DNA from 3 places in the Paenibacillus sp. FSL W8-0919 genome. Region 1 is predicted to be linked to each of the others. Evidence: predicted binding sites of a transcription regulator. Region 1 holds the regulator's gene; each other region holds the start of a gene.
What was found. Region 1 encodes Rex, which represses fermentation and respiration genes when NADH is low (regulators of the CRP and FNR family bind a similar motif). Its sites were predicted from a motif close to TTGTGAAATATTTCACAA; they were not measured.
Positions count from the first base shown of each region.

Region 1 (10,274 bases):
GTTAAACCGGATTTCATCATCGTCTCCACAATGTTAAGCGATTGCTCAAAGTCATTGCTGGAGCCGGTGCTCCGCCCGCCGTAATAGATTTCTTCCGCGGCAGCTCCGCCAAGCGCGATCATAATCTGCTCTTCCAGGAACGATTTCGTATAGAGATACTGCTCCTGCTGCGGATTGTGACGCACATAGCCAAGAGCTTTGCCGCGGGGGCTGAGCGCCACCTGCTTCACGCTGCCGGGGCGTACGAGCTCCGCCATAATGGCATGACCCAGCTCATGGATCGCCACCCGCTTCTTCTCTTCGATATTGGATTCGCGGTCTGACCGCTCACCCATCATGACCTTATCGATGGCCATGGACAGATGGCGCTGGTGAATGAATTGCTCATTCTCGCGCATCGTGTAAATCGCCGCTTCGTTCATGACGCTTTCCAGCTGGGCGCCCGAGAAGCCGTACGCTTCCTCGGCGATTTTCTCAAGGTCCACATCCTCATGCAGCGGTTTGTTGGCCGCATGCAGTCTTAGAATATGGGCTCGTCCCTTCTTATCCGGCAGATCCACCTGAATATGGCGGTCAAATCTTCCCGGACGAAGCAGGGCGCTATCCAGCATCTCCTTGCGGTTCGTGGCGGCGATGACGAGAATACGCGGCGCCTCGGTCGAATAGATCCCATCCATTTCGGTCAGCAGCTGGTTCAGCGTCTGATCATATTCGCGCTGCTGCCCGCCTTCACGCTTCCCGCCGATGACGTCGATCTCATCGATAAAGATAATTGCGCTCTGTTTATTCTCCTTCTCGGCCCGGGTGCGGGCATCCTTAAACAAATCCCGGATGCGTCCGGCTCCGACGCCGACGTACATTTCAACGAATTCGCTGCCCGATGCAGCCACGAATACGGAATTGGTGTAATGGGCGGCTGCTCTGGCCATGAGCGTCTTCCCCGTCCCCGGAGGACCGGTGAGAAGAATGCCCTTGAGCGGACGGATTCCGAATTTCTTGATATCTTCATGACGGATCAGAAAATCAAGCGCCTCCCGAAGCTCCTGCTTGGCATTGTCCTGCCCGCCGATCTCCTCAAAGGTCAGCTTCGAGGGGCCCGCTTTCTTGCGTTTGCGTTCATTTCCTGCTCCGACGGCGATCCCGCCTCTCATCTTCGCGATGAACAGCAATCCGCCTACGAGAGCAACCGCGATGATAACCGGCACGATATTCACCCCGATAAAAGCCAGGAATACCAGCAATACCGGGACAAAGCCGATCGCTACTTCTTTCGTCCATTTAGGCATGGCTCCACACCTCCATTGTTCCGGGCTGACGCGGCAGGATGATGAATTTACCAGACTTTCCATCCGACAGGCTGATGTAGACATTGTTGTCGTCGATCGTCGCTTTTGCGCTCAGATTCGGCGTACCGGCGGCCAGCCGATCCAGGGATTTCTGGATGTTGGTGTATTGCTTGTTATCCATTGCCTCCGCAACAGACAGCATCGCCTTTTCCCACCACTCATCCAACGCCTCCGAGGAGTGGTCCTCGACTTGAATTTTAAGCTCCCGGCTGCCGATCACGGATTTGCCTTCACGCTTGATGTGCTGAACCAAGCCCTGCAAATTCGTGTCCGGAGCCAAATCGAGTTTCAAAGATACGGCATCCTGTTTAATATCTATATGAGAACTTTTCACGCCTTCATATTGAGAAACAACATCGGCCAGCGGACTCTGGACAGCGAAACGCTGATATAGAAACCATCCGCCGAAGAGCACCAATGCCGAAATGACAACCGTCAGCATGATAGGGACAATGCGTAGTTTCATGAAGTGCCTCCTTCAGTAGTAGTAATTTGTAGATTAGAATAAATCACATTTATATACAGTATCATATGCTATGACTAATAGATCGTTTTCTGTCTAATGAGTACAACAATGAGTATATCACATAATCTATACTTTTTCATGCCTTCCTGTGAAAATATTAAGAACAGTTTTTCCATATTTTTCAGACAGCGCTTACAAACCCAAAACAAAGAGGCTTCCTTGTACAATCGCGTACAAGAAAGCCTCTTTCCTGTATAACTGATTTATTGATTTGGAAGAATAATGTCCTCTCCGATCGCCTGTCCGTCCTGGAAGCGATAGAAGCGATAACCTAATTGGCCCTGATTCTCATATTGGAGCTGCCATGTATACTCGCCTTCATACATCACGGGGAGCAGCCGCTTGATCACAGCACCCGGCATCTCATTGCGAATCTGCTCGCGCATCTGCTCCTCGGACAATCCGCTGCTGAGCAGCACGGCCTGAACCGCATCCTTGCCTTCAACAGGAAGGTTATCATCCGTAAACTTCACCCAGACCATGATCTGATGCTTGTCCTGATTCGTTCCCGTGATGACCCAATAATTGTTGTTCTCGCCCCATACCGATTTGTAGGTCTTATCCTTCGTCACCAGGCCGCCATGCTGGCGAGCGGCTTGCACCGCCAGGCTCTCCTCATTCCACGTGTCCTTCATGACATAGGAATAGTACAGCTGCACGCATAGCAGCGCCAGCAGCAGCCCGGATATACTAAGCAAAATCCACTTTGTTCTCTTTTTCAAACCGTCTGATCCTCCCCCTTAATCTGCCCTAAAGGGTCGAAAGACGCTCGAATGAACGCTGGGCTTCACGGCGGATCCGTTCCTCATCCAGCGTGAGGCAGGAGCCGTGCTTAACCACCTGCTTGCCGTCAACCCATACATGCTCCACATCCTTGGCGGAGGCCGAGTAAATTGAATGCGAAATGTAGTCCGTGCGCGGCAGGAAATGCGCTTGATCGGTATCCAGTGCGATCATGTCCGCCTTCATCCCGACGGCCAATCTGCCTACGTTATCAAGAAATGCCGACCGTGCTCCATACTCGCTTCCCATTCGAAGCGCTTCGGCTGCCGGAATAGCCGTCGGATCGCCGCTGACGCCCTTGTGGATAAGGGCGGCCAGGCGCATTTCTTCGAACATGTCCAGGTTGTTATTGCTCGCTGGTCCATCGGTTCCTAGGGACACTGTCACACCTGCTTTCAACAGCTCGGGAACACGCGCAACACCGCTGGCCAGCTTCAGGTTGCTGCCGGGGTTATGGGATACCGCGACATCATGCTTAGCCAATATTTCAATCTCTTCGTCCGTCAAATGCACCGCATGCGCAACCAGCGTCGGACGCGAGAACACGCCGAGCTTCTCCAGATGGGCCACCGGACGCTGTCCGTAGTCATTCACATTCTGCTGCACTTCGGCTGCCGTTTCGGACATATGGGTATGAATCGGCAGATTCAAATCATGCGCCGCTTGAACGAATTTCTCAATGAAGTCTGGCGGGCAGGTGTAAGGCGCATGCGGCGAAATCATCGTCGTAATCCGGCCCTCCGCCTGACCGTGCCAGTCCTTTGCAAAGGCAATCGCCTCATCCAGCTTCTGCTTCTGTACTTCCGGAGGACACAGCCCGATGACGCCTCTTGTCAGCACTCCCCGCATTCCGGAGTCTTGGACAACCTTGGCGACCTGATCCATATGGTCATACATGTCAACGAAGGTTGTCGTACCGCCCTTCAGCATCTCGAGCACCGAGAGCGAAGTGCCCCAAAATACATCGTCGGCCGTAAACTTCGCTTCCATCGGCCACATTTTCTCCTGCAGCCAAACTTGCAGGGCCAGATCATCGCCAAAGCCGCGAAGCAGCGACATGGCTGCATGTCCATGCGTGTTGACCAGCCCTGGAAGGAATAACAGATGCGTTCCGTCCATCACCTGGGTTTCTGCATCGACCTGAGGCTCCTCTTCCCCCAAATACGTGATGCGGTCGTCCTCCACAACCATATACCCGCGGAGAACCGGCTGTCCTTCCTGAAGCACGGCAAATGTTCCGTTCTTAACCATCCACTTCGTTGTCATGCTGCGCATCCTCCTTCCCATTGTCCAAATAGTAAGCCAGACTTTGCAGATCCGTCGTAAAATCCGCGGTGTGAATGCGGATATGAGGCGGCGCCTTCAGAATCGTCGGGGCAAAATTCAAAATCGCCTCGATTCCGGCGTTGATCAGCTGATTGGCTACGTTTTGCGCTTCAAAATCCGGTACCGTAATGATCCCGATTCGAATGCCGTATTCCTGGACCGTCTTGTCCAGCTCTTCCATCGGCTGCACCGTCAAGTTATTGATCTTCAGCCCGATTTTCGGAGGATACGAATCGAAAATCGCCACAATCTTCATATTATCTTTCAGAAACGCGTTGTAATTGGATAGCGCATGTCCGAGATTGCCCGCACCCACCAGCGCAACGTTGATCTTCTGGTCCAGCTTCAAGATTTGGCGGATTTTCTCAATGAGATAGGAGACATCATACCCGATGCCCTTCCGGCCGAAATCCCCGAAATAGGCCAAATCCTTGCGGATTTGGGCCGGGTTCAGGTCGAGCTTCTGCCCAAGCTCCTGTGAGGAGACGGTGGACACCTCCCGCTTATGAAGCTCATTCAAATAGCGCAAATAGACTGGCAATCTGCGGACTACGGCCTCTGAAATTTTATCCGATTTCATGCATGCTCCCCCTATTAATAGGATGATAGTTCATCGCTTCCAATATAAAGCCTTGCTCCCCTTTAGGTTCACTCTTTTTCATTCTCCCTTTCCTCGAGCCACTGCGCAATACGGGGGACGATCCCCTCGGTCGGCATATGCTCCATTTTCGGTCCGGGCAGGGAATACAAGAAGTATTTTCCATAATACGATTCGATTACCCGGGTATCGTAGACGATCACGATTCCCTTATCGTGGGCGGTCCGAACAAGCCGCCCGAAGCCCTGCTTGAAGCGGATGACCGCTTGCGGCACCGACAGCTTCATGAACGGGTTCTTCTTCTGCTGCTGCAGCAGCTCGCTCTTCGCCTCGACCAGCGGATGGTTGGGCGGCTGGAACGGCAGCCGGACAATCGCCAGGCAGGTCAGCGCTTCTCCGGGAATGTCAACACCCTCCCAGAAGGAGCTGGTCCCGAGCAGAACCGACGCGCTGCTATCCTGGAACCGGCGTATCAGCTTCGTACGGCTCGTACCATCCATTCCCTGACCAAGCACCGTAATATCGCTGGCAGCCAGCGCTTCCTTCAGCGGCTCGTGCACCTGACGAAGCATCCGGTACGACGTAAACAGGACGAGCATACGACCTTGGGTCGCTATTGCCGCTTCAGAGAGCGACTTCACAAGCGTATCCACAAATACCGCATCCCCCACGGAGCCCTTCACGCTTGGAAAATCCCGCGGAATGACAAGAAGCGCCTGCTCCCTGTAATTGAACGGGGACGGCAGCTGAACCGTGTTCAGATTCCCTGCGTCCGCCGCCTCCTGGAGCCCTAGATTATCGATCATGAATTGAAACGATTTATCGACCGACAGCGTCGCCGATGTCAGAATCACGCTCCGCTTCTTGTCAAAAAACAATTCCTTCAAATGCTTGCTCACATCAACGGGCACGGCGTAGAGCTGCAGCGACTTGCTGCGGAAATTGCCGTTGGCCTCCATCCAGTATACGGTTCCTTCGTCATTCAGAGCCATGAAGGACCGCAAATCCTCGCGATGCGCAGCCAGATCCTTAAACAAGCCCGACAGGTCAGTCAGCAGGCTGTCCGCACTGTAATCGTCAAGCTCTTCCTTCATCTCGGCGATCAGCTTGTCTCCCTTGCGAACGACGTCTCCCAGCGTCACGTGAATCTGCTGTTCCAGCTCGGCGAGCGCTCCCCAATCCTTCGGCTTCTTCGCAGGCGAGAGCCGCAGCGTATATTGCCCTGCATCTCCAGGAGAAGCATCGCCGCGTTCCGGAAGCAGCCCGAACAGCTGGTCGCTGAGTCGGTCCCAAGTTTCTTTCACCGTGATCAGATCAGGATAGATCCGGTCGATGACCGCCGACCATTCCCCGGATTTCTCATGGGGAGAAGCCTGGAGCAGCTGCCGCAGCGCAGGGAGCTGCCCGCTTCGGCTGTCCTTGTATAGACGCGTCAATGTATGAACCACCGTAAAATATTTCATCTGCAGCCCGAGATGCTTGCCGGCCACATCCTCCAAATGATGGGCTTCGTCGATGACGAGCCGCTCGTAGCTCGGAAGCATTTGGTGGTTCGCTTTTACATCGGTAAACAGCTTGGAATGATTCGTGATCACAACATCCGCAATGCCGGCCTCATGCTTCGCCCGATGGTAGTAGCACTTGCGGAACCACGGGCAGCCTCGTCCAAGGCATGAATCGGAATCGCTGGCGATCGTTTCCCAGAAATCGCCTCCGCGGCCGCCGAGATTCAGCTCCTCATCATCGCCGCTTTCGGTCTGTGTGAGCCATACCAGCATTTGGGCCGCCGTAATGACGTCCTCCTTCGGCGAATGAAAATCTCTCCTATTTATTTTATGTTCAAATTTTCTCAAACACAAATAATGACCTCTTCCCTTAAAGATGGCTGCTTTAAAAGGGAACGGCACTACCTGGGTAAGCAGAGGAATGTCGCGGTCTCGAAGTTGTTCCTGCAGGTTGATCGTATGCGTGCTGACCATCACCTTCTGCTCCTGCTTGACGCTTTGGTAAATGGACGGGAGCAAATATCCGAGCGATTTTCCAGTACCGGTGCCGGCTTCGATCAACAGATGCTTGTCCTCATCAAGCGCCTGCATCACTTCCTGGAACATGATGTCCTGCGCATCCCGGCTCTCATATTGTGGAAGCACTTCCTTCAAACGTCTCCGAACCTCATCCATATACTCATCAAAGCTCATGTTCGCCAGCGGATTGGGCTCCGCTTCATCGCGGACCGGAGCGATGTCCGTCCAATCCTCAACGCCTAATGCGAATTGGCGGTAGTAGGTATGAATGCTACCATCCTGGACGGCCTGCATCTCGCGCTCCACACGGATGCCGTCAAAGAACCAGGCCAAATCGCTGTCCTCTTCCGCAAACAGATCGCTCAGCCGCTGGATGGTCAGCAGAGGAAGCTCATCGATCTCCTCCAGGCATTTCAGCAGCACATTCGCTGTGGCAAGCGCATCGCTGTCCGCTTGGTGCGGACGGTCATGCTCGAGGCCGAAATGCGAGGAAACCATGCCGAGCTGATAAGATGGCAGCGAGGGGAAGCATATTTTCAAAAAGTGCATCGTATCTAAAATCCGGCCGCTGAACGGTAAATAACCGCAGCGATCCAGCGCGTTTTGCAAAAAGTTAAAATCGAAAGCCACATTGTGCCCGACCAGAACCACATCGTCCAGCATGGGCACGAGCTCCATCATCATTTCCTCCAAAGACGGCGCATCGGCTACATCGCTGTCGGAAATTCCGGTCAGACCGGTAATAAACGGAGGAATCGGAATCCCGGGATTGACGTACGTGCCGTACACGCGGGAGATGCCCCGATCCTCTTCGATGATGGCCAGCCCGACCTGGATAATTTCATCGGCAGACTGGTTGCCCGTGGTTTCAAAATCCAATACGGCAAATTTCATTTCGTTAAAATCCCTTTCTTCCAGACTAATTAACAGCATACCAGAAGTTGCGGCTTTTGAACATTCCGGCATACAGAATACCGGCTCCTCATGACCCGGACTCCTGCATGGAATTCACATTTCTGGCATGTCCCTAGAGGCATTCAGTACTTCTATAACAACGGCAAAAAGCGATGCTGAACAGCTCATTCCCTGAGCCTTAGCATCGCTTCTTGTTCAGACTGCTGCTTACAGCAGCGAGATCAGCTGACTGCCGTACTGCAGATCACCCCGGTTTTTCTTGCAAACCTCTAGATTGATTATCGGGTCGGGTAATGTCGGGTCGCTGTGAATCGCAAGGGTAAAACATTCCTCTGCCTTCGCCTGGCATCCGTTTAAGGCTTGAATGCAGCCGAGCGCGTTATACACCATGGCCCGCAGCTTCCGGTCTTCAGCCATCGGCAGGATGGACATGAGCACGTCGGATGCCTGGGAAGTCTCCCCCAAGTGAAGTTGGGATAATGCAATGTACAGCTTGATCAAGAGACTATCCGGATACACGGCTGCAGCGAGCTTGAACTGCGCGATCGCCGGCTCAAACATCAGCAGCTTATAATACCCTTGTCCCCGGATGAAGGCATCATGCTGCAGCTCAGGCGCCTCGGTCGGCGGAAAAACCGGAGGAGATACGGCATTTTCGCGGAAGACGGCCATCCGTTCCTCGAAACGGAGCCATTCCTCAATAATGCCGTCGCTCATGCTCTTCAGCATATTCCAGTTTTGTACAAGCGCCTGCTTTTTAGGGCCATTTGCGGTAGGGTAATGCTTCACAATTTCATCTAACATGTTGTTCATTTCGGCGAATACATGTTGAAACATAGCGTGCATCCCACCCTTAGCGAAAAAATGAGATCAGTGCGTCGACCTGAACTCATTTTTTGTAGAAGTGGTCCTTTTCATCCCTTTGCGTTCCCGACACATTTTGGTCATTACAGCACAGCTGCGTGTACTTCCCGGTATGAAGTCGTTACAGGCTTATTGTTCTCGTCAACGATTACGACCGTCGGCGTATGGTTCTCATATTCCTCTTTGGACATCATGGCATAAGAAATAATGATGACGTTGTCCCCCGGCTGCACGAGCCGTGCCGCAGCTCCGTTAAGACAAATCACGCCGCTGCCGCGCTCTCCTTTAATGACATAGGTCTCCAGACGGGCGCCATTGTTATTATTCACGATTTGAACCTTTTCATTCTCCAGCAAATCTGCCGCTTCCATAAGATTCTCATCGATGGTAATGCTGCCCACATAGTTCAAATTCGCTTCCGTTACGGTCGCACGGTGGATTTTGGATTTCATCATCGTTCTAAACATGGGAATCCCCCACTTTCGGTTGAATTAACGCATTATCGATCAGGCGCGTACGGCCGAACCGCACAGCGAGCGCCATAATGACTCCACGATCTGTCCCTAAAGCCTGCTCAGAATCCGCAATAGGAGAAAGCTCCGGGAACGTGAGCACTTCGGCGTAATCGATGTCGGCCAGCGGCGACTGCGTAATATGCTCCCGAAGCATCGTACGAATCTCGCCTGCCGTCACCTCGGGGTTTTGCTCAATTATCGCCTGCGCCGCCTTCAGGGAGCCGGACAAGACGAGCGCCTGCCTCCGCTCTTCCGGGCTGAGATAAACGTTGCGGGAGCTTAGGGCGAGACCGTCTTGTTCGCGAATAATCGGGCAAGGAACGATGCTCACGTCCATGTTCAAATCCCGAACCATCTGCTCAATGACGGCTACCTGCTGGGCATCCTTCATCCCGAAGAAGGCATAGGCCGGCTTTATGATATGAAACAGCTTGGATACAACGGTAGTCACCCCGTCAAAATGCCCCGGACGCGAAGCGCCGCAGAGCAGCGAGGTAATCTCCGCAACAGTTATCTTCGTTTTCGTTGGCTGCGGATACATTTCCTCAACGGACGGGATGAATACGGCATCCACCCCTTCTGCTTCCGCCAAGGCAAGGTCCCGCGCTTCATCTCTCGGATAGGTCTCATAATCCTCGCCCGGTCCGAACTGGATCGGGTTGACAAATATGCTGACAACGACCGTTCCGCACATTTCCCGGGCCTTGCGCATCAGACTGGCGTGTCCTTCATGCAGATAGCCCATGGTCGGTACAAGTCCGACGGCTCCGCTTCCTTCGTGTTGTCTTGCTTGGATAAATGCTCTTGCTTCCGCTATGGTGCGAATGACGTTCATGAAGTGCCCACCTTTTCCTTATTGCCGCCGTAGAGCGCCGGTTCGGAGGCTTGCTTATTCTCGGATTTGAATACATGCTCCTCGGCCGGGAACGAGCGGTCCTTGACTTCTCTTACATATTGAGCGATTCCGTCACGGATGACGGATCCGATGTCCGCGTAAGTTTTGACAAACCGTTTGTCACGGTAGGGGGAAGCGTATTTCAATATATCATGGTACACAAGCACCTGACCGTCACAATATCGGCCGGCGCCGATCCCGATAGTCGGAATGCTCAATGCTTTCGTAATTTCGGCTGCGGCCTCTTCTGTGACAAGCTCCAGCACGACCGCAAATGCGCCGGCTGCTTCGAGCGCCTTGGCATCGTTCATCAGCCGCTTGGCATCCTCGGCGTCCTTGCCTTGAATCCGGTAGCCGCCGATCTGGTTGACCGACTGCGGAGTCAGGCCGATGTGACCGAGCACGGGCACGCCCGACTGAACGATCCGTTTGACGGTATCGGCGATTTCAGCGCCGCCTTCGAGCTTGACGGCATGTGCATG
Region 1 covers NZ_JBBOPV010000001.1:5,459,063-5,469,336, forward strand. Annotated here, with positions in the region: gene NST44_RS24675 (AAA family ATPase) at 1-1,286, opposite strand, end outside; gene NST44_RS24680 (hypothetical protein) at 1,279-1,812, opposite strand; gene NST44_RS24685 (cell wall elongation regulator TseB-like domain-containing protein) at 2,076-2,594, opposite strand; gene NST44_RS24690 (amidohydrolase) at 2,623-3,921, opposite strand; gene NST44_RS24695 (redox-sensing transcriptional repressor Rex) at 3,899-4,561, opposite strand; gene dinG (ATP-dependent DNA helicase DinG) at 4,630-7,497, opposite strand; gene NST44_RS24705 (hypothetical protein) at 7,726-8,355, opposite strand; gene panD (aspartate 1-decarboxylase) at 8,466-8,849, opposite strand; gene panC (pantoate--beta-alanine ligase) at 8,842-9,732, opposite strand; gene panB (3-methyl-2-oxobutanoate hydroxymethyltransferase) at 9,729-10,274, opposite strand, start outside.

Region 2 (10,274 bases), 170 kb from region 1:
AGCAGAGCGGCGCCTGAAGCAGAAACTACAGTTCCGAGAACAGCAGGAATCAAACCTTCACGCATGCGTTACACTCCCTTTGAAATGGTTTTGGAAAGACAGGGATTATTGTGGGCAAAGACAGGCAGATTATGCACGGCGGTGGGGATGGGAGGATCGAAGAGGGGGGAGCGCCAGTGAACAAGTCCCGAAAGGGGACTTGGGGGAGCGTAAAGCGCGCCACAGGCGCAAACAAGTCCCGAAAAGGGACTTGTGGAGGTGAAATGCGCGCCACAGGCGCAAACAAGTCCCGAAATGCTCTTCTGTCAAGAAAGTAGACACCTCTAAGCTAAGCTATGCACTCGTAATAGCACTGCTCAAAACGCACCGGGGACATATACCCAATCGTACTGTTAGAACGTTTTCGGTTGTAAAAAAATTCAAGGTAACGGTACAGCTTCTGCCCGGCTTCCTCTTTTGTTTTAAACTTAGGTTTGCTGTAAATGAATTCTCGCTTTAGGATACTGTGAAACGCTTCAATACAGGCGTTGTCGTAGCAGTTTCCTTTGCGGCTCATACTGGGCTTCATGTTAAATTGCTTCAACTGTTCACGGTACTCTTTAGCGGCATATTGCGAACCGCGGTCGGAATGGTGAATCAATCCCTTCGGAGGCTTCTTAGCAGCATACGCCATCTTTAGGGCATCGAGGGTAAGGTCTGTGGTCATCCGATCGCTTAGCTTCCAACCGACGATTTGTTTGGTGTACAGATCCAGGATGCTCGCAAGGTAGAGTTTCCCTTGGCGGCAGGGGATGTACGTGATGTCAGCGACCCACTTTTCGTTGGGCTTTGTGGCTTTGAAATTTTGTTCCAACACGTTAGGGGCAATCGGGAGATCATGCTTGGAATCGGTCGTAACCACTCGGAACTTACGGGCCATGCATGAACGAAGGCCATGTTCGCGCATAATGAGGCCCACCGTACGTTCCGATACCGTCCATCCTTCCTTCACCAGCTCGTTTCGTATTCGGGGACTGCCGTAGGTTTCATCGGAGTCATAGAAGTGCCATTTCACACGTTCAGCCAGCGTTGCCTTACGTTTTTCCCGTTCAGAAGCTTCAGAGGTACGCCATTTGTAATAACCGCTCCGAGACACGTGAAAGAGAACGCACATCTTCTCCAATCGAAACTCGGAGCGATGATCTTCGATAAACTGGAACCTTAGTTCTTTTCTTTGCTGAAGATGTGCATGGCCTTTTTTAGAATCGCAATTTCTTCTCTCAAATCATCAATTTCGCGTTTTTGGTCTTCGATAAGTTGGGTTTGCTGACGTAAGGTTTCCCCATGATTGACAGGCTCGTGCTCGAATGCTCGATACTTTTTGACCCAGTTGCGTAATGTGCCTGGATTAATGTTCAACTCATCGGCGATCTGCTCCAGCGTCTTCGACTGTTCTTGCACGTACTTTACGGTTTCACGCTTAAATGTCTCGTTGTAATGTTGTCTATTGCCACTCATTTTTTTTTGACACCCTCTCGTCTGCTTTGTTTCATTATCGTTTTATCACTAAGGGGTGTCCACTTTTTATGCTCTTCTGTCAAGAAAGTAGACACCTCTAAGCTAAGCTATACACTCGTAATAGCACTGCTCAAAACGCACCGGGGACATATACCCAATCGTACTGTTAGAACGTTTTCGGTTGTAAAAAAATTCAAGGTAACGGTACAGCTTCTGCCCGGCTTCCTCTTTTGTTTTAAACTTAGGTTTGCTGTAAATGAATTCTCGCTTTAGGATACTGTGAAACGCTTCAATACAGGCGTTGTCGTAGCAGTTTCCTTTGCGGCTCATACTGGGCTTCATGTTAAATTGCTTCAACTGTTCACGGTACTCTTTAGCGGCATATTGCGAACCGCGGTCGGAATGGTGAATCAATCCCTTCGGAGGCTTCTTAGCAGCATACGCCATCTTTAGGGCATCGAGGGTAAGGTCTGTGGTCATCCGATCGCTTAGCTTCCAACCGACGATTTGTTTGGTGTACAGATCCAGGATGCTCGCAAGGTAGAGTTTCCCTTGGCGGCAGGGGATGTACGTGATGTCAGCGACCCACTTTTCGTTGGGCTTTGTGGCTTTGAAATTTTGTTCCAACACGTTAGGGGCAATCGGGAGATCATGCTTGGAATCGGTCGTAACCACTCGGAACTTACGGGCCATGCATGAACGAAGGCCATGTTCGCGCATAATGAGGCCCACCGTACGTTCCGATACCGTCCATCCTTCCTTCACCAGCTCGTTTCGTATTCGGGGACTGCCGTAGGTTTCATCGGAGTCATAGAAGTGCCATTTCACACGTTCAGCCAGCGTTGCCTTACGTTTTTCCCGTTCAGAAGCTTCAGAGGTACGCCATTTGTAATAACCGCTCCGAGACACGTGAAAGAGAACGCACATCTTCTCCAATCGAAACTCGGAGCGATGATCTTCGATAAACTGGAACCTTAGTTCTTTTCTTTGCTGAAGATGTGCATGGCCTTTTTTAGGATCGCAATTTCTTCTCTCAAATCATCAATTTCGCGTTTCTGATCTTCGATAAGTTGGGTTTGCTGACGTAAGGTTTCCCCATGATTGACAGGCTCGTGCTCGAATGTTCGATACTTTTTGACCCAGTTGCGTAATGTGCCTGGATTAATGTTCAACTCATCGGCGATCTGCTCCAGCGTCTTCGACTGTTCTTGCACGTACTTTACGGTTTCACGCTTAAATGTCTCGTTGTAATGTTGTCTATTGCCACTCATTTTTTTTGACACCCTCTCGTCTGCTTTGTTTCATTATCGTTTTATCACTAAGGGGTGTCCACTTTTTATTCTAGCTGCAAAAAGGGACTTGTGAAGGCGCAATGCGCGCCACAGAAGCAAACAAGTCCCGAAAAGGGACTTGTAGTGGCGCAATGCGCGCCAGAGAAGCAAACAAGTCCCCAAAAGGCATGAGCGTTGCATAAATCTTTACATCAGCAATCACTTGGATGAAATCTGAATAAGAACAATTAATTTACAGTTGTTTTTTCGAGAATTACACCAAAAGATCCAACACTTTCTTAAATGTAGCTACGTTTTCCTATAAAATGTATTTTGTGCAAGATTTTTGTTTCCTAAGTCACTTTGCTTGTTTTAAAAATGCCAATGCTCGTTCGTAATTCAGGTACCTTCCTTGGTGCACCGCGTGGCTTTCCAGAAGTTGTTCGCGTAGGTGCTCGAAACAGAGCATTCAAGAACTGGGACCACGGATGATACATGTGAATTCGAAACAATTCAAGGACACGCCAAACGCTTTTCTTGGTTTCTAGACGTAGCTGCATATACTGTGCCAGCACGTAAGCGATCAGCGCAAGGTAAATCTGGTTCCATATCGCTTGCGGCTTATAGCTGTGCAGTTTTTTTAGGCGCAGATGCTGCTTTATCCATTTAAAGAAAAGTTCAATAAGCCATCGGCATTTGTAGATATGAGCTACTTCTTCGGCCGTTATGTCCTGTCGAGAGGTAAGTAGGCGATAAAAGCGCCCCTGCTCATCATAAAACTCTACGAGCCGGACTCGTTCCTTCATCTTGCGCCAACCGCTACCTACGTTCACAAGAGCATCTCGTGTGATCGGACTTCCTGGAGGGATTTCTCGTTCCTCCACAACATGGATTGAGGTGCGATCTCTCATTCGCATGACAAATTGAATGCCGCGCTCCATCCAGTTATCCATGTTTTTGTAGCTATCATAACCACGGTCCATGACATAAGTTGCCGCCTGCTCGGTGACCAGTTCGACCGCCCCGGCTCGGTCGCCTACGTTTAAAGTCGATGGGATGACAGCGTCCGGATATACCACTTCGGGTGAAGCGGCTACGAGCCGCACATGCAGCTTTACCCCGCTGGAGGTATGCGAAACTCTGGCCCAATCCCCAAGTACCAAGGGGAGTGTGATTTTCGACGAATCAATGAGTGCCAGAGGTCCAATGGTTGAAGAAATGCCCTGCTGGTGAGCCGTCAGCTTCTGGACACGGGCAACGCTATGGAGAAAAAGCATGTGCAAGATTTCCGTCGGGATTTCGCTGAGTTTCCGTGACAATTGGGCTGCGCTGATGCTGGGCAGATCGAGGATGGACCGAATGTCAGAATGTGCATAAATTTGTTCTTCCATCTCGATATAGCTTTGCCAATGGTTGAGCTGAGCCAGAATGAAAATGAGAATGCTTTTGTTGATGGTGAGCTTCTTGGCGTAGCGATCGGCATGAAGGAGTCGATCGTGTACATCCAAAGGCAGTAAAGAAAGCAGTTGACGAACGACAGTGTTTTGGGTTACGTTATCCATGGTTTGGACTCCTTTTTAGAGGTCGTGGACAACGTGCTACGTCTTCTAAATTAGGAGCCTTTTTTTGTTTTGTCCATGAAAAAGATACAGGTAGTTACAGAAATAGTAACTTCAGCAAAAGTTGTGATAGGTTTTATGCAACGCTCATGCCCAAAAGGGACTTGTAGCGGTGGAATGCGCGCCAGAGGAGCAAACAAGTCCCCAAAAGGGACTTGTAGTGGCGCAATGCGCGCCAGAGGAGCAAACAAGTCCCCAAAAGGGACTTGTAGTGGCGCAATGCGCCAGAGAAGCAAACAAGTCCCCAAAAGGGACTTGTAGTGGCGCAATGCGCGCCAGAGGAGCAAACAAGTCCCCAAAAGGGACTTGTAGTGGCGCAATGAGCGCCAGATGAGCAAACAAGTCCCCAAAAGGGACTTGTAGTGGCGCAATGCGCGCCAGAGGAGCAAACAAGTCCCTAAAAGGGACTTGTGAAGGCGCAGCGCATGCCACGCAGGGTGACCAAGTCACCCTAGATCCGGCAGATTTCCTTCGGACACAGCTCGCAGTGGCAGATTTCCTGCAGCATCGACAAGTCTTTAATGACGATCAGCCCGCCTGCATACTCGATCGCTTCTTTTTTGCGGAGATCGCTTAGCATGCGGTTGACACTCTCGCGCGTGGCTCCGATCATGTTCGATAGGTCCGTATGGGTAATTTTTTTGTTGATCAAGGTGCTTCCGTCAGCCTGCTCCTGCCCGTACGTATTGCCAAGACGGATCAGCGTCGAGCACAGCGCCCCTGGTTTGCCGTACATCATCAGATCCCGAAATTTGGTCTGGGTAATCCGGTGGTGGACGCCCATCCACTTCATGAAATCAATCGCGAAGTCGCAATGCTGGCAAACCAGCAGCTCCAGATCCTTGTTCTCGATGACGCCGACCACGCTGCTTTCCAGCACTTCAGCCGAGTAGCTGTGGTTGCTGCTGATGAATGGATCGGCATGCCCGATCAGATCACCCGGATGATACATATATAGAATAAGCTCTTTGCCTTCATCGGTCGTTTTCGTTAATTTGATCCGTCCCTGCTTTACATAGTAAAGCTTGTCGGCCAAGTCGCCTTCCCAGAACAAATGCGAGCCTTCAGGGAGGGCGCGTTCCTTCATGGTAACCAGCAGACGGTTTCGATTTTGTTCCGAGAAGCACTGGATATTCCCTAAGCTTTCTAGTTCTAAAACGTTGTCTACAGTATTCATGTCGGTATCTCCTAACATCTTTAAATTTGATCAGTTCAATCTTGAATGATTTGTTACCTCCATTATAACGTGAAAAAAATCACTTGAAAGGGTATTTGGGAGGAAAATAGTGGCGAATTTTCAAACTTTGTGATCTAGTTCACGTATAGGGAGGATCCTCTTAACCTTTTCTCGGCCTTGCGCCACTCCGGTCGCGACAGATATCGGATAGCCAATTCCGAAGAGGATGTCATGAATCATAAAAATATATAGCCGAACCAATATTATGTGAAATAATTCACATAATATTATGAGACGCTATGTTACGATCGAACCGTAGACAACAGAAACCAATAAACAACCGCGAAAGCAACCAAACAGAAAATCATGGGAGGATGAGAGAGATGGCTGTAAGCAAAGCATCTGGAGAAACCAAAGCATCCGCAGAAACCAAAGTCAAAGAACAAACGGCTGAACAATACGTACAGGGCTTAATCGACCGGGCGAACCGGGCTCAAGCGCAGTTTATGGAGCTGGACCAAGAACAGGTCGACCGAATCGTGCATGCGATGGCGATGGCCGGGCTCGAGAAGCATATGCAGCTGGCAAAAATGGCGGTCGAAGAAACCGGACGCGGCGTATACGAAGATAAGATCATCAAAAACCTGTTTGCAACAGAGTACATCCATAACAATATTAAATACGACAAAACGGTGGGCGTGATAGAGGATAACCCGTACGACCAGTTCCAAAAGATCGCCGAGCCGATCGGGATCATCATGGGGATCACCCCCGTAACGAACCCTACCTCAACCACCATCTTCAAAGCACTGATTTCGATCAAGACGCGCAACCCGATCATTTTCGGATTCCATCCGTCGGCACAGGCTTGCAGCCGGGAGGCTGCTGCCATTTTGCTGGAGGCCGCGCGTAAGCATGGAGCCCCGGCGGATTGCATTCAATGGATTGAGGAGCCGTCCATGGAGAAGACCAATGCTTTAATGCATCATCCGGACGTGGCGTGCATATTGGCAACCGGCGGTTCCGCCATGGTAAAAGCGGCTTACAGCTGCGGCAAGCCGGCACTCGGCGTCGGTCCGGGAAACGTGCCGTGCTTTATCGAGAAGTCGGCGGATCTCGACCAGGCCGTGAATGACCTGATTTTATCGAAGACGTTCGACAACGGGATGATTTGCGCGTCGGAGCAGGCTGTCATTATCGAGGAGCCCGTGTTTGAGCAAGTGAAGAAGAAAATGATGGCGGCCGGCTGCTATTTTATGAACAAGGAAGAAACCGTGAAGCTGTCGGCTAAGGCCATGATATCCGACAAATGCGCGGTCAATTCTGCGATCGTCGGTCAGCCGGCGGTTAAGATTGCCGAGCAATGCGGCCTTGATGTCCCGGCAGGCACCAAGATTCTGGTAGCCGAGCTGGACGGCGTCGGGCCGGGCTATCCCCTGTCCGCGGAGAAGCTGAGCCCTGTGCTGGCGTGCTACCGTGTCAAAAACGCGCAGGAAGGCATCAAACGTTCGGAGGAAATGGTCGCCTTCGGAGGGATGGGACATACGTCCGTCATTCATTCGCATAATGAGGATGTGATCCGGGCGTTCTCGAGCCGCATGAAAACCTGCCGCATTCTGGTGAACCAGCCGTCCTCGCAGGGCGGAATCGGGGATATCTACAATACGAATCTTCCATCCCTGACGCTGGGGTGCGGATCGTATGGCCGCAACGCAACCTCTTCCAACGTAACGGCCGTTAATCTGATCAACGTGAAAAGGGTGAACCGCAGAACCGTGAATATGCAGTGGTTTAAAGTCCCGGATAAAATATACTTCGAAAAAGGCTCCACCCAGTATCTTGCCAAAATGCCGGGCATATCGCGCATTGCCATTATCACCGACCCGATGATGGTGAAGCTCGGGTACGTGGAGCGGGTTGAGCATTACTTGCGGCAGCGAAGAGCGCCCGTAGCGATCGAGGTGTTCTCGGAGGTCGAACCGGATCCTTCAACGACTACGGTTGAACGGGGAACCGAAATGCTGAACAGGTTCCAGCCGGACTGCATCATTGCTCTCGGCGGCGGTTCGCCGATGGATGCGGCGAAAGCGATGTGGCTGTTCTATGAGCACCCGGATGCCGATTTCAAAGATCTGAAGCAGAAATTTATGGATATCCGCAAACGGGTGTATAAGTATCCGAAGCTTGGCCAGAAAGCGAAGTTCGTTGCCATTCCCACCACATCGGGCACAGGCTCGGAGGTCACGAGCTTCGCCGTAATCACGGATAAAGTTTCCGGGCACACCAAATACCCGCTAGCCGATTACGAGCTGACGCCGGATGTGGCGATCATTGATCCGGAATTTGTCTACACGCTGCCGAAGACCGCCGTCGCCGACACCGGCATGGACGTGCTGACGCATGCCATCGAAGCCTATGTCTCGATCATGGCGAACGATTATACGGATGGGCTTGCCATCAAGGCCATTCAGCTCGTATTCCAGTATCTGGAGCAATCGGCGCTTACCGGCGACAAGCTGGCCCGGGAAAAAATGCATAATGCCTCGACGCTGGCCGGCATGGCCTTCGCCAATGCGTTCCTGGGCATCAACCACAGCCTTGCGCATAAATGGGGCGGTCAGTACCATACCGCACATGGCCGGACGAATGCGATCCTTATGCCGCACGTCATCCGCTACAATGCGAAGAAGCCGACAAAATTCGCCGCTTGGCCGAAATATACCCATTTTGTGGCTGATCAGCGGTATGCCGAGATCGCTCGGATTCTCGGTCTGCCGGCTAGGACGACGGAGGAGGGCGTCAATAGTCTGATCCTTGCGATTCGGGAATTGAATGCCAAGCTCGGCATCGAAGAATCGTTCCAGCAGCTTGGCATTGATCCACAGGATTTCGAGAATCGCGTCGACGAGCTAGCCGACCGTGCGTTTGAGGACCAGTGTACGACGAGCAATCCGAAGCTGCCGCTCGTGTCGGAGCTTGCGGATGTATATCGCAACGCGTTCTATGGACGGTTTTAACCATACGAGACGAAGGGTAAGTAAACCCTAGAGGGATGGATGCAGCCTTCTGCCGGCCACGTCAGCCGATAGCAGAAGGCTGCATATTTGTTTCCAACCCCGGCCTGCAAATTCGGGTGATAAAAGTCACGAAAAGCTGCATCCTTGTGACTTATATCACAGATGTAAAGATCCACCAGGGTTACAATAAGGGTGTACAAAATAAGCGAGATGAATCTCGGATCTTTACAAATGCAGCTTGCGGGCAAAAGACGGAACCGGCGCGCCTCAATTAGTGAAATAAATCACATTTAAGGGTTTGAATCTGAAAGCCAGAGACTTCCCGCGGTGCGGAGGGTTCCCGCCGTATTGCCGCAGGCCGCAGCTTAAAACTAGGAGGGATTCGAAATGTCGGTGATGGAGCAGTATGCAGGCTGGAGAGGTTTTAAGTCAGGGAAATGGAATAGGAGAGTCGACGTCAACGATTTTATTGCCAGAAACATAACGCCTTATGAGGGGAACGAGGAGTTTCTTGCCGGGCCGACGGATAACACAAAGGCTCTCTGGGACATCGTATCCGATTTAACCCGCAGGGAACGTGAGGCCGGAGGGGTGCTGGACGTTGATGTGAATACGCCGTCGACGATCACCTCCCATCAGCCGGGATATTTGGACAAAGAGAAGGAGAAGATCGTCGGACTTCAGACCGATGAGCCGTTCAAGCGCTCGATTCAGCCGTTCGGCGGCATCCGGATGATGATTGACGCATGTAATGCGTACGGCTTTGAAATGCCGCAGGGCATCGTGGATATGTTTACCCATATCCGCAAAACCCATAACCAGGGTGTGTTCGATGCATACACTTCCGAAATGCGGGCAGCGCGCAAAGCCGGAATCATCACCGGCCTTCCGGATGCTTACGGACGCGGACGCATTATTGGGGACTACCGCCGAGTGGCCTTGTACGGAGTCGACGCGCTTGTGCAGGATAAGCTTAGGGAGCTGGCCGAGCTTGAAGTGGACGCGATGGATGAGCCGGTTATCCGTCTGCGCGAAGAGCTGTCGGAGCAGATCCGGGCGCTGAAAGAGCTGAAGGAAATGGCGGCCATGCACGGTTATGACATCTCCAAACCGGCCAATACGGCGAAGGAAGCGTTCCAGTGGCTGTATTTCGGCTATCTGGCGGCGATCAAGGAACAGAACGGGGCCGCGATGTCGCTTGGCAGGGTATCTTCCTTCCTTGATATTTACATCGAGCGCGATCTCGCCGAGGGCAAGCTGACGGAAGAGACGGCTCAGGAGCTGGTGGACCATTTTGTCATGAAGCTGCGTATCGTAAAATTCCTGCGTACGCCGGACTACAACGAACTGTTCAGCGGAGATCCGACTTGGGTGACGGAATCGATCGGCGGCATGTCCGTAAACGGCGTTACCCGCGTGACGAAGAACAGCTTCCGCTTCCTGCATACCCTGTATAATCTGGGACCTGCTCCGGAACCGAACCTGACTGTCCTATGGTCCGAGAAGCTGCCGGAAGCCTTCAAGAAATATTGCGCCAAGGTTTCGATCGAAACCAGCTCGATCCAATACGAGAACGATGATCTGATGCGCCCGATTTACGGGGATGACTACGGGATCGCCTGCTGCGTTTCGGCGATGCGAATCGGCAAGCAAATGCAATTCTTCGGCGCAAGGGCGAACTTGGCCAAAGCGC
Region 2 covers NZ_JBBOPV010000001.1:5,627,025-5,637,298, reverse strand. Annotated here, with positions in the region: gene NST44_RS25625 (hypothetical protein) at 1-65, opposite strand, end outside; gene NST44_RS25620 (IS3 family transposase) at 329-1,189, opposite strand; gene NST44_RS25615 (transposase) at 1,201-1,497, opposite strand; gene NST44_RS25610 (IS3 family transposase) at 1,600-2,460, opposite strand; gene NST44_RS25605 (transposase) at 2,472-2,768, opposite strand; gene NST44_RS25600 (IS4 family transposase) at 3,122-4,330, opposite strand; gene NST44_RS25595 (Crp/Fnr family transcriptional regulator) at 4,839-5,564, opposite strand; gene adhE (bifunctional acetaldehyde-CoA/alcohol dehydrogenase) at 5,948-8,581, shown strand; gene pflB (formate C-acetyltransferase) at 8,969-10,274, shown strand, end outside.
Region 2: adhE (bifunctional acetaldehyde-CoA/alcohol dehydrogenase) is a predicted target of Rex. The motif match lies at 5,830-5,847, and genes of this name have one in related genera.

Region 3 (10,274 bases), 310 kb from region 1:
CGCTTAAAATACCCAATATGATTCGCTCCTTTATATTTATTGAACATCGTCATTATGTACAGGAACCATGTATTTCATGCTGCAACTTCTTGGGCGTGCACAGCAGGTAATTATTACATAATCCCCAGCGTGCATGAAACTTGTCCTTGGGAATGAAACTGAAGGCATCAATACAATCCAGGAAAGCGGAGGCATCGCCATGTATTTCTACAAAGAAGACTTGATCAATTTGATCGTGCCGGATCAACCCGATCCCGCTGCCGCAAAGGTGCTGCAGGAAACGCTTGGCGGACGGTTCGGCGAGATGCGCACGATGATGCAGTTCTTTTTCCAGAGCAATAACTTCCGGGGACTGGACACCCAGTTTCGGGATTTGATACGAGGCGTGTTTTTAGAGGAAATCAGCCACGTCGAGCTCGTCCAGCATACGATCAACCAGCTGTTGACGGGAGCCGGCGCTGATGGCGCGGGCAATGCCGGAATCGATGAAGCGCCGCTGGATGAGGCGGTCAAGCACGCGAACCCGCATCACTTTATTATGGGAGCTCAAAGCTCGCTGCCGGTCGATGCGGCAGGCAATCCATGGATGGGCAATTATGTGTACGACCATGGCAATCTGGTGGCGAATCTGCTCGATAATCTCGTGCTGGAATCAACGGGAGTATTGCAGAAATCGAGAATCTATGAGATGAGCACGAACAAAACGTTCCGGGAAACGCTGGCCTTCCTGATCGTTCGCGACAACGCCCATCAGAACGCGTTTGCCAAGGCGCTGGAAACGCTTGGCGTCGAGTGGGGCAAGCTGTTCCCTGTACCGAATTACGATATCAATAAGTATCCGGAGTGTAAAAAATATGTGGATATGGGCTTCCATAATGCCCAATTCAATTTTCGGCTGGATAACACGCGAATCGGTGAAATTTTCAGCGGCCAGACGCCAAGCCGAAACGGCGGCAGTCTCCAAGTCATTCCGCCGCCGGAAGGCTTCCCGGTGCCGAACTTGCCTGAGCTCCCTAACGAGCATAGCCCCGGAACACGCGATCTGAATGCCTAACTTCGCGTTTCGCAAACAAAACCGCCTTTTGGTTCAAGGCGGTTTTGTTGCGGGAATGTACCACAGTACCAAGCAGCAGGGGGATCATGGAATTTCTATTAACGGCAAAGCCCGGTTCCTCAGAACGAACTGAGAAACCGGGCGGTTGCCATTACATCATCATCGCCTATAAACAGGGTTTTCTTGATCATATCATGACGCTTACGCTATGATTAGAGACAGTTTCATGATTGAGGAGGTACCTGTTTATGATCCTACATAAAGGAGAAACCTTATTTCGGCAAGGCGAATCAGGCCCGCTGTTTCATGTGAAGAGCGGCATGCTCAAAATCGAGCGTGTACACCAGGACGGAAATGCTTTGCTAGTCAATTTGATTGTCCCCGGGGAAACGATTCCGCATCATTCATTAATTACGCCCAAGCCCTATTTCGGAACGGCGGTTGCATTAGTGACAAGCGAGATTCAAGTTTACCGTCCGGATGAATGGTATGGTTCCTTGGAGCAGGACCCGGTTCGATATCGTTCCATAGCGCTTCAGCTGCAGGATAAGCTGCGAATGATGCAGGAGCGGATTGATCAATTAAGCGAAATCGAGCCCATTGAGCGATTACACAAGCTTCAGCGGTGGTTCGAGCAGTATATCTCACCAGCGCGCCTTACGGATGTCCTGACCCAAGTGGAGATCGGCCAGCTGATCGGGCTGCGACGGGAAACGGTCAACCGGCTGCTCCGTCAGGAAAGGCTTGCAGCAGGACCAAAGAACTCGTAATGGATCCGGTCGGAAGGAATATCCATTGCCAGAAGCGCGTCGTTGATCGTCTTCATGAACGGGATCGGACCGCAGAAATAATAGACTGCCGATGACCCGGGTACGGTATCTTTTAACCATGCCAGGTCGATCAATCCGCTCTTATGGTATCCGCCATCCTCTGCGCCCGGGTTGCTGTAGCACCACCGGTAAGAAATATTCGGATTCATTTCCGCGAGCTCCTCGACATGCTGCTTCATTGCATGGACATTGGCATTTCGTGCTGCGTGGATAAACATCACCTTACGCCCCGGTTGTGCTTCAACAGCGGTGTTCAGCATGCTGATCATCGGAGTGAGCCCAACACCGCCGCTGATGAGGACGAGCGGAGACGAATCCTCCAGGTTCAATGTGAAATCGCCGGCAGGAGCCGAAAGCTCCACGATCCCGTTCTCTTCAACGGACTGATGGAGGTAATTCGATACTTTCCCTTCCGGAGTATCAATGCCTTCGGCCTCCCGTTTTACTGAAATCCGGTAGTATGGCTTGCCAGGCGCATCAGACAAACTGTACTGGCGGTTCAAGGTATAAGTTTCGCCGGGTATTTGTAGCCTGATGCTGACATATTGTCCAGGCTCAAAAGCGGCCAGCGGGCCTCCGTCCGCCGGAACGAGATAGAAGGACGTAATAACTTCGCTCTCCCGTACTTTTCGCTCGACCCGGAACGGTTTGAAGCCGCTCCACCCCCCGACCTGCGTCTCCGATTGCTTATACATCTCATCTTCAACAGAAATGAATGCATCCGCAATGACGCCGTATGCTTCCTCCCACGCCTGCAAAATTTCTTCGGTTGCTGCATCTCCAAGCACCTCTTTAATTGCTCCTAGCAGATGCTCCCCGACAATGGGATAATGCTCCGGTTTGACGCCAAGACTCCGGTGTTTATGCGCGATTTGCTTAACGGCAGGCAGGATAGCCTCCAAATGGTCGATGTGCAGCGCCGCTGCATACACCGTGTTTGCAAGGGCGGTTTGCTGGCGGCCTCGCTGCTGGTTGGCATGGTTGAAAATATTCAACAGCTCCGGATGCGCTTTGAACATATTCCGATAGAAGGTGGAAGTGATGGTAACGCCATGTTGTTCCAGGACAGGAACCGTTGATTTGATGGTTGCGATCGTTTTTTCGCTTAGCATAAAGCTGCGCCTCGCTTTCATAAAGTGGATGATATCATTATAGATAACCCGTTTCGCATGGTATTGTGATTTGAATCACATAAAATCGCAACAATTTGTGACTTTAAAATTTGAACAGGAACATTTACAGGTACATTTTAAAGAAGGCTTGCCGTTTCCTTTAGGGCTCCATGCAGGGTTTGAATGGGTGCTTCTGCTTCGGGGCCTGCCGTTCACAATTTGTCCCCAATCCGTATGACTGCAATCACTGAGGCGGATTAAAGGGCTGTCTATACTTGAGGCGTGAGAAACGGCCAGCAGCTAAGCTATGGCCACAAATGACAGGAGGTTTTTTTCTATGAGCACCATTACGCTTCATACCCATGTCTCGGATATCGTTTCCTCCGTGCCTCAGACGGCTGATTTATTCCGTTCGCTTCGCATCGATTTTTGCTGCGGCGGCCAGATTCCCTTGGAGAATGCGGCCGCACAGCGGCAGCTGGATCCCGAAGCTGTCCTGAATCAGGTCAAGCTGCTGCAGGACAAATTTGAGAAATACCAGGAGAGCCGTCCGGCCTCCCTGGGCGCTCTTGAGCTCATCGAGCACATTCAGCATAAGCATCATGCATTCTTGCGTGATGAATTGCCGGCTCTGACCCCATATGTTACTAAGCTTGCCCGTGTCCACGGAGAACGGCATCCTGAGCTTTTGCGGGTTCAAGAGCTGTTCACGCAGCTCAAGAAGGAACTGCTGGAGCATACGCAGGATGAAGATCAGAATGTCTTCCCGCTTATGGTCCGGGTCATCACCGAATCCGAGACGGATGCCGGAAAGCAATTACTGTCCCTGATAAGCGGGCTTGAGGAGGAGCACTCCAGTGCAGGCAGCATATTGCAGGAGCTTCGAGAGGTCACCAATGATTGGGAGCTGCCGGATGATGCATGCGGCACATACAGACTTGTCTATCAACGCCTTGCGGGTCTTGAGAAAGACACCTATGATCATATCCATTTGGAGAACAACGTTCTGTTCCAAGAAATTCGCACGCTCCTATAGCAATGCCCATCCTGTTATTATAGATACCCATTCAAGAGCCTTTGCCCGCCGGGCAGGGGTTCTTTTTGCATCTGCATCTTCCCAAGATGGGGACCCCAGTGCGTGCCTGAAAAAAAGGCTGCCGCCAGCATGACGAGGGATTTCCCCTGCGAATATAGGAGTTTCCCTAGTAGGATGCCTCCAACGATACCTGCATAATGAATGCATACGAATGGACGATACATGGATTCCCCAACCATGGTCATTCAAGCAGAAGGAGTTGACGCGTCCTATGAAACGCAAATCGGGACTGACATTCTTCAAAAGAGTGGAGAGCTACTCGGACAATTGGTCCGTCCTGGAAGAGAAAAGCCGGGAATGGGAGGATATGTACCGCAAGCGCTGGTCGCACGATAAGGTCGTTCGGACGACCCACGGCGTAAACTGTACCGGCTCCTGCAGCTGGAAGGTGTTCGTGAAGAACGGAATCATTACCTGGGAGAACCAGCAGATCGATTATCCGTCATGCGGTCCGGATATGCCGGAATTTGAGCCGCGAGGCTGTCCGCGTGGAGCCTCATTCTCATGGTATGAGTACAGTCCGCTTCGAATTAAATACCCTTATATCCGAGGTAAGCTTTGGAGGATGTGGAGCAAGGCTTTGGAGTTGCACGAGGATCCGGTTGTGGCTTGGGCCAGCATTGTGGAGGACCCGGATCAAGCCAAGGCTTACAAGCAGGCTCGAGGAAAAGGAGGGCATGTGCGCGTAACTTGGCCGGATGCAACAAAGCTCATCTCCGCACAGCTGATCTATACAATTCGTAAATACGGCCCCGACCGGATTGCCGGATTTACCCCGATTCCGGCGATGTCGATGATCAGTTATGCGTCAGGAGCCCGGTTTATTTCCTTGCTGGGCGGAGAAATGCTCAGCTTTTATGATTGGTATGCGGATCTTCCGCCCGCCTCGCCGCAAATCTGGGGGGAGCAGACCGACGTTCCGGAGTCCAGCGATTGGTACAATGCCGGCTACCTCATCATGTGGGGCTCCAATGTGCCGTTGACCCGGACGCCGGATGCACACTTTATGACCGAGGTGCGTTACAAGGGAACCAAGGTCGTGTCCGTGGCTCCGGATTACGCGGAGAATGTGAAATTCGCCGATAACTGGCTCGCACCGAATCCTGGAACGGACGCAGCTCTTGCCCAGGCAATGACGCATGTTATCTTAAACGAATATTATCGGGAGCGCGCGGAGCCGATGTTCCTGAATTATGCGAAGCAGTATACCGACATGCCGTTCTTGATCATGCTCGATGCGCATGGAGACAGCTTGAAAGCCGGACGTTTCTTGCGGGCAAGCGATCTGGGAGACGCCTCGCCGAATGCCGAGTGGAAGCCGGTTATTCTGGACGCGGAAACGGGTGAAATCATCGTCCCGAACGGCACGATTGGCCAGCGCTGGGAGCAGGGAGAGAAATGGAATTTAATGCTGGAGCGGGAAGACGGGACACGAATCGAACCGGCTCTTTCGATGGAAGGTCATAATGCGGATTGGCATAACATTTGTTTTCCCTATTTCGATTCCAGCGGCAGCGGGATATTCGAACGGATGATTCCTGCAAGGACGGTGCGTTTGGCCGATGGAACAACATGTCTCGCGACGACCGTCTATGACTTGATGCTCAGCCAGTATGGAATCCGGCGGGTCGGGAGCGAGCTCGAGGCGGCAAATTACGAGGATGCAAGCTCGTATTATACGCCGGCATGGCAGGAGGCGATCACTGGTGTAAAAGCCTCGGTCGTCATTCAGATCGCCCGCGAATTCGCCCAGAACGCGCTGGATACCGGCGGCCGGTCCATGATTATCATGGGGGCCGGGATCAACCATTGGTTCAACAGCGACACGATATATCGCTCCATCTTGAATCTGGTGATCCTTACGGCATCCCAGGGAGTGAATGGCGGGGGCTGGGCGCATTATGTAGGCCAGGAGAAATGCCGGCCGATCGAGGGCTGGTCGACTGTCGCCTTCGCCAAAGACTGGCAAGGACCTCCGCGCCAGCAGAATGCGACCTCCTTCTTCTATTTCGCCACCGACCAGTGGAAATATGAGGAGTCGGGGGCGGATGCGCTGAAATCCCCGACCGGCGGGGATATCCGGTACCGCCATCCTGCTGATTATAACGTATTGGCTGCACGGCTCGGGTGGCTGCCTTCCTATCCGCAGTTTAACAAGAGCAGCCTTGCTTTTGCGGAAGAGGCGGAGAGAGAAGGGAAGAGCACAGCTGATGAGATCGTTCGGCATGCGCTTGATCAGCTGGTTAAAGGTGAGACGCGATTTGCGATTGAGGATCCCGATGCTCCGGAAAACTTCCCCCGCTCGCTGTTCGTATGGCGTTCAAATCTGATATCCAGCTCGGCAAAAGGTCAGGAATACTTCATGAAGCACCTGCTGGGCGCCTCCGACAATCTTCTGTCAGAGCCGAATGAAGAAGAAAAGCCGGAGGAAGTGGCGTGGCATGGCGATGTGGAGGGCAAGCTGGATCTGCTTGTTGCGCTTGATTTCCGAATGACAGCCACGCCGATGTACTCGGACGTGGTGCTCCCTGCAGCAACCTGGTATGAGAAGACGGATTTATCCTCAACGGATATGCATCCATTCGTCCATCCGTTTAATCCTGCGGTAGACCCGCTCTGGGAATCGCGTTCGGACTGGGACATTTATCGAACGATCGCCAAAGATTTCTCGGATATGGCCAAGACCCATCTGCCGGGCGTGTACAAGGATCTGGTTGCTACTCCGCTTGCCCATGACAGCAAAGGGGAAATCTCGCAGCCATTCGGTATGGTTAAGGATTGGAAGGCCGGTGAGGCCCAGGCGATACCGGGAATAACGATGCCGAATTTGACGGTGGTCGAACGTGATTATACGCAAATTTACGATAAATTTATCACGCTTGGTCCGAACTTGGCCGCCGGCAAGGTCGGCGCCCACGGCGTGAGCTTCCCGGTGGCTGAGGAATTCGACGAGCTGAAACGAATCAACGGGACGTACCAGGATGGAACGATCAAGGATGGGCTGCCCAAACTGTACACGGCCCGGCACGCAGCGGATGTCATCCTGAATATATCATCAGCCACGAACGGGAGGGTTTCCCAGCGAGCTTGGGAGGCGATGGAGGAAGACACCGGCATCAAGCTGAAGGATATTTCCGCAGACCGGGCAGCAGAGCGAATCACCTTCCAGAGCATAACCGCTCAGCCGCGCGAGGTCATCCCGACCCCGGTGTTCAGCGGTTCCAACAAAATGGGCAGGAGATACTCGCCGTTTACGACGAATATCGAACGTTTGGTTCCATTCCGTACGCTAACAGGAAGACAGCACTATTACATCGACCATGAGCTGTTTCTGCAGTTCGGCGAAGCGCTGCCGGTCTACAAGCCGACGCTTCCGCCGATGGTGATGGGTCCCCGCGACAAGCAGGTCGCCGGCGGGAAGGATGCACTTGTTCTCCGGTATCTAACACCGCACGGGAAGTGGAATATTCACAGCACCTATCAGGATAATCTGCATATGCTGACGCTTTTCCGCGGCGGGCCGACGGTATGGATCAACAATGATGACGCGAATGCTCATGATATTCAGGACAACGATTGGCTCGAGGTATACAACCGTAACGGGGTCGTTACCGCACGGGCGGTTGTCAGCCACCGGATGCCGAAGGGCACGATGTACATGTACCACGCCCAGGATAAGCACATCAATGTGCCGGGCTCGGAGATTACGAAGGACCGCGGCGGCAGTCATAATGCGCCCACGCGGATTCACGTGAAGCCGACCCAGATGGTGGGAGGCTACGCGCAGCTCAGCTATGGCTTCAACTATTACGGACCGATCGGAAATCAGCGGGATGTGTACGTGGCTGTCCGCAAAATGAAAGAGGTGGATTGGCTTGAAAATTAAAGCACAGGTCTCCATGGTCATGAATTTGGATAAATGCATCGGCTGCCACACCTGCAGCGTGACTTGCAAGAGCACCTGGACCAATAGACCGGGCGCTGAATATATGTGGTTCAACAATGTGGAGACGAAGCCCGGCGTCGGTTACCCCTTCCGCTGGGAGGATCAGGAGAAATACAAAGGCGGCTGGACGCTGAACAAAGGCAAGCTGGAGCTCAAATCCGGCAGCAGATGGTCCAAAATCGCGCTCGGCAAAATCTTCTACAATCCCGATATGCCGGAAATGAAGGACTATTATGAGCCTTGGACTTATAACTATGAGCATCTGACCGCATCGGGGGAGAAGAAGCATCAGCCGGTCGCCCGGCCGAAATCGGCCGTGACAGGTGAGACGATGGATTTGGAATGGGGACCGAACTGGGAAGACGATTTGGCTGGTGCCCATGTAACGGGGCCGCGGGATCCGAATATTGAGAAGATCGAAGAAGAAATCAAGTTCAACTTCGAGCAATCGTTCATGGTGTATTTGCCCCGCCTGTGCGAGCACTGCCTGAACCCAAGCTGCGTCGCTTCCTGCCCGTCCGGAGCGATGTACAAGCGCGATGAGGACGGCATCGTGCTGGTGGACCAGGAAGCATGCCGGGGCTGGAGATATTGCATGACAGGCTGTCCGTACAAAAAAGTCTACTTCAACTGGAAAACGAACAAGGCGGAGAAATGCACCTTCTGCTTTCCTAGAATCGAGGCTGGACTGCCGACGGTATGCTCCGAAACGTGCACCGGGCGGATTCGTTATCTGGGCGTGCTGCTCTATGACGCAGACCGAGTTCAGGAAGTCGCGTCTACTCCCGACGAGCAGGATTTATACGAAGCGCAGTGCAGTTTGTTCTTGGATCCGCACGATCCTGAGGTCATCCGGCAGGCGCGGGCGGACGGGATCGCCGAAGAGTGGATCGAGGCGGCGCAGCAATCCCCGGTGTATAAGCTCGCAATCGAATATAAGCTGGCATTCCCGCTTCACCCGGAATATCGGACATTGCCGATGGTATGGTATGTTCCGCCGCTTAGTCCGATTATGAATGTGTTTGAGGGCAAGGATTCCGTAGCGAATCCGGATCTGATCTTTCCGGCGATCGAGGAAATGCGCAGCCCATCCAATATTTAGCGAACCTGCTGACGGCAGGAGATACCGCCGTGGTCAAAGGAGCGCTGCAGCGGATGGCGATGATGCGTTCCTACATGCGGGCCGAATCCTCGGGAGCCGAATACGATGACAGCCGATTGGAGCGGGTAGGGCTTACCACGCAGCAGGTGAAGGAAATGTACCGCTTGCTGGCTATCGCAAAATACGAAGACCGGTTTGTCATCCCAACCTCGCATAAGGAGCAGCATCTGGACGTGTACCGCTCACAGGGATTTGAAGGCTTTGAGTCGGGCTGCGGCGGCTGCGGGCCGGATAATCCTTTCGATAAGAGCGGCAAGGAGTTGTATGAAGAAAACTTCTACGGGGGGATATGGCGTGATTGATCTTGATAAGCTCCAGATGCAGCAACCGTCATTCGGTTTTTTTGCACGGCATCTCACCTATCCGGATAAACTGGACTTTCACCCTTCGCTCCTGGAGGAGGCCTGGGATGCGGGCCACCCGGCTTATGCTTCAATCAAGCGATATTGGGACAGCATGCATGAGTTCAGCTTGGAGCAGATTGAAGAATTGTATGTTCAGACGTTTGACTTTCAAAAAAAGACGACCCTGTACATGACCTATTTCAAGATGGAGGACAGCAGGGAGCGGGGGCAAATGCTTGTCCGGCTAAAGGAGACCTACGAGCTGTTCGGTCTGGAAATAGCCAGCTCCGAGCTCTCGGATTATCTGCCCCTGATGTGTGAATTTCTATATGCCGCCCGGTGGGAAGGGCACAGGAAGGAAGCGACGGAGAGCCTGTCCCTTATGCTGGCGGTCTTGGAGGACGGAACGTATCATCTGTTGAAGGAGCTGGATCGGCTGGACAGCCCGTACTCCGGATTAATACGTGCGCTTCGCGACACGCTCAAAATGTGCACGATTCAGGAGGCGGAGCTCGGATGAACATGATGGATCAGCTCTTGTGGGTCATTGTCCCTTATGTCTGCATCGTGGTCTTTATTGTCGGACATATCTACAGATACCGGACCGATCAGTTTAACTGGACGGCCAAATCCAGCGAGTTTATCGAGAAGAAGCGGCTGAAAGCAGGCAGCCTGATGTTCCATCTGGGCATCATCCCGGTCATCGGGGGACATGTCGCGGGACTCGGCA
Region 3 covers NZ_JBBOPV010000001.1:5,144,859-5,155,132, reverse strand. Annotated here, with positions in the region: gene NST44_RS23270 (DUF3231 family protein) at 1-16, opposite strand, end outside; gene NST44_RS23265 (manganese catalase family protein) at 200-1,054, shown strand; gene NST44_RS23260 (Crp/Fnr family transcriptional regulator) at 1,303-1,824, shown strand; gene hmpA (NO-inducible flavohemoprotein) at 1,788-2,996, opposite strand; gene ric (iron-sulfur cluster repair di-iron protein) at 3,334-4,032, shown strand; gene NST44_RS23245 (nitrate reductase subunit alpha) at 4,304-7,978, shown strand; partial or broken gene narH (nitrate reductase subunit beta) at 7,968-9,502, shown strand; gene narJ (nitrate reductase molybdenum cofactor assembly chaperone) at 9,495-10,064, shown strand; gene narI (respiratory nitrate reductase subunit gamma) at 10,061-10,274, shown strand, end outside.
Region 3: ric (iron-sulfur cluster repair di-iron protein) is a predicted target of Rex. The motif match lies at 3,060-3,077, and genes of this name have one in related genera.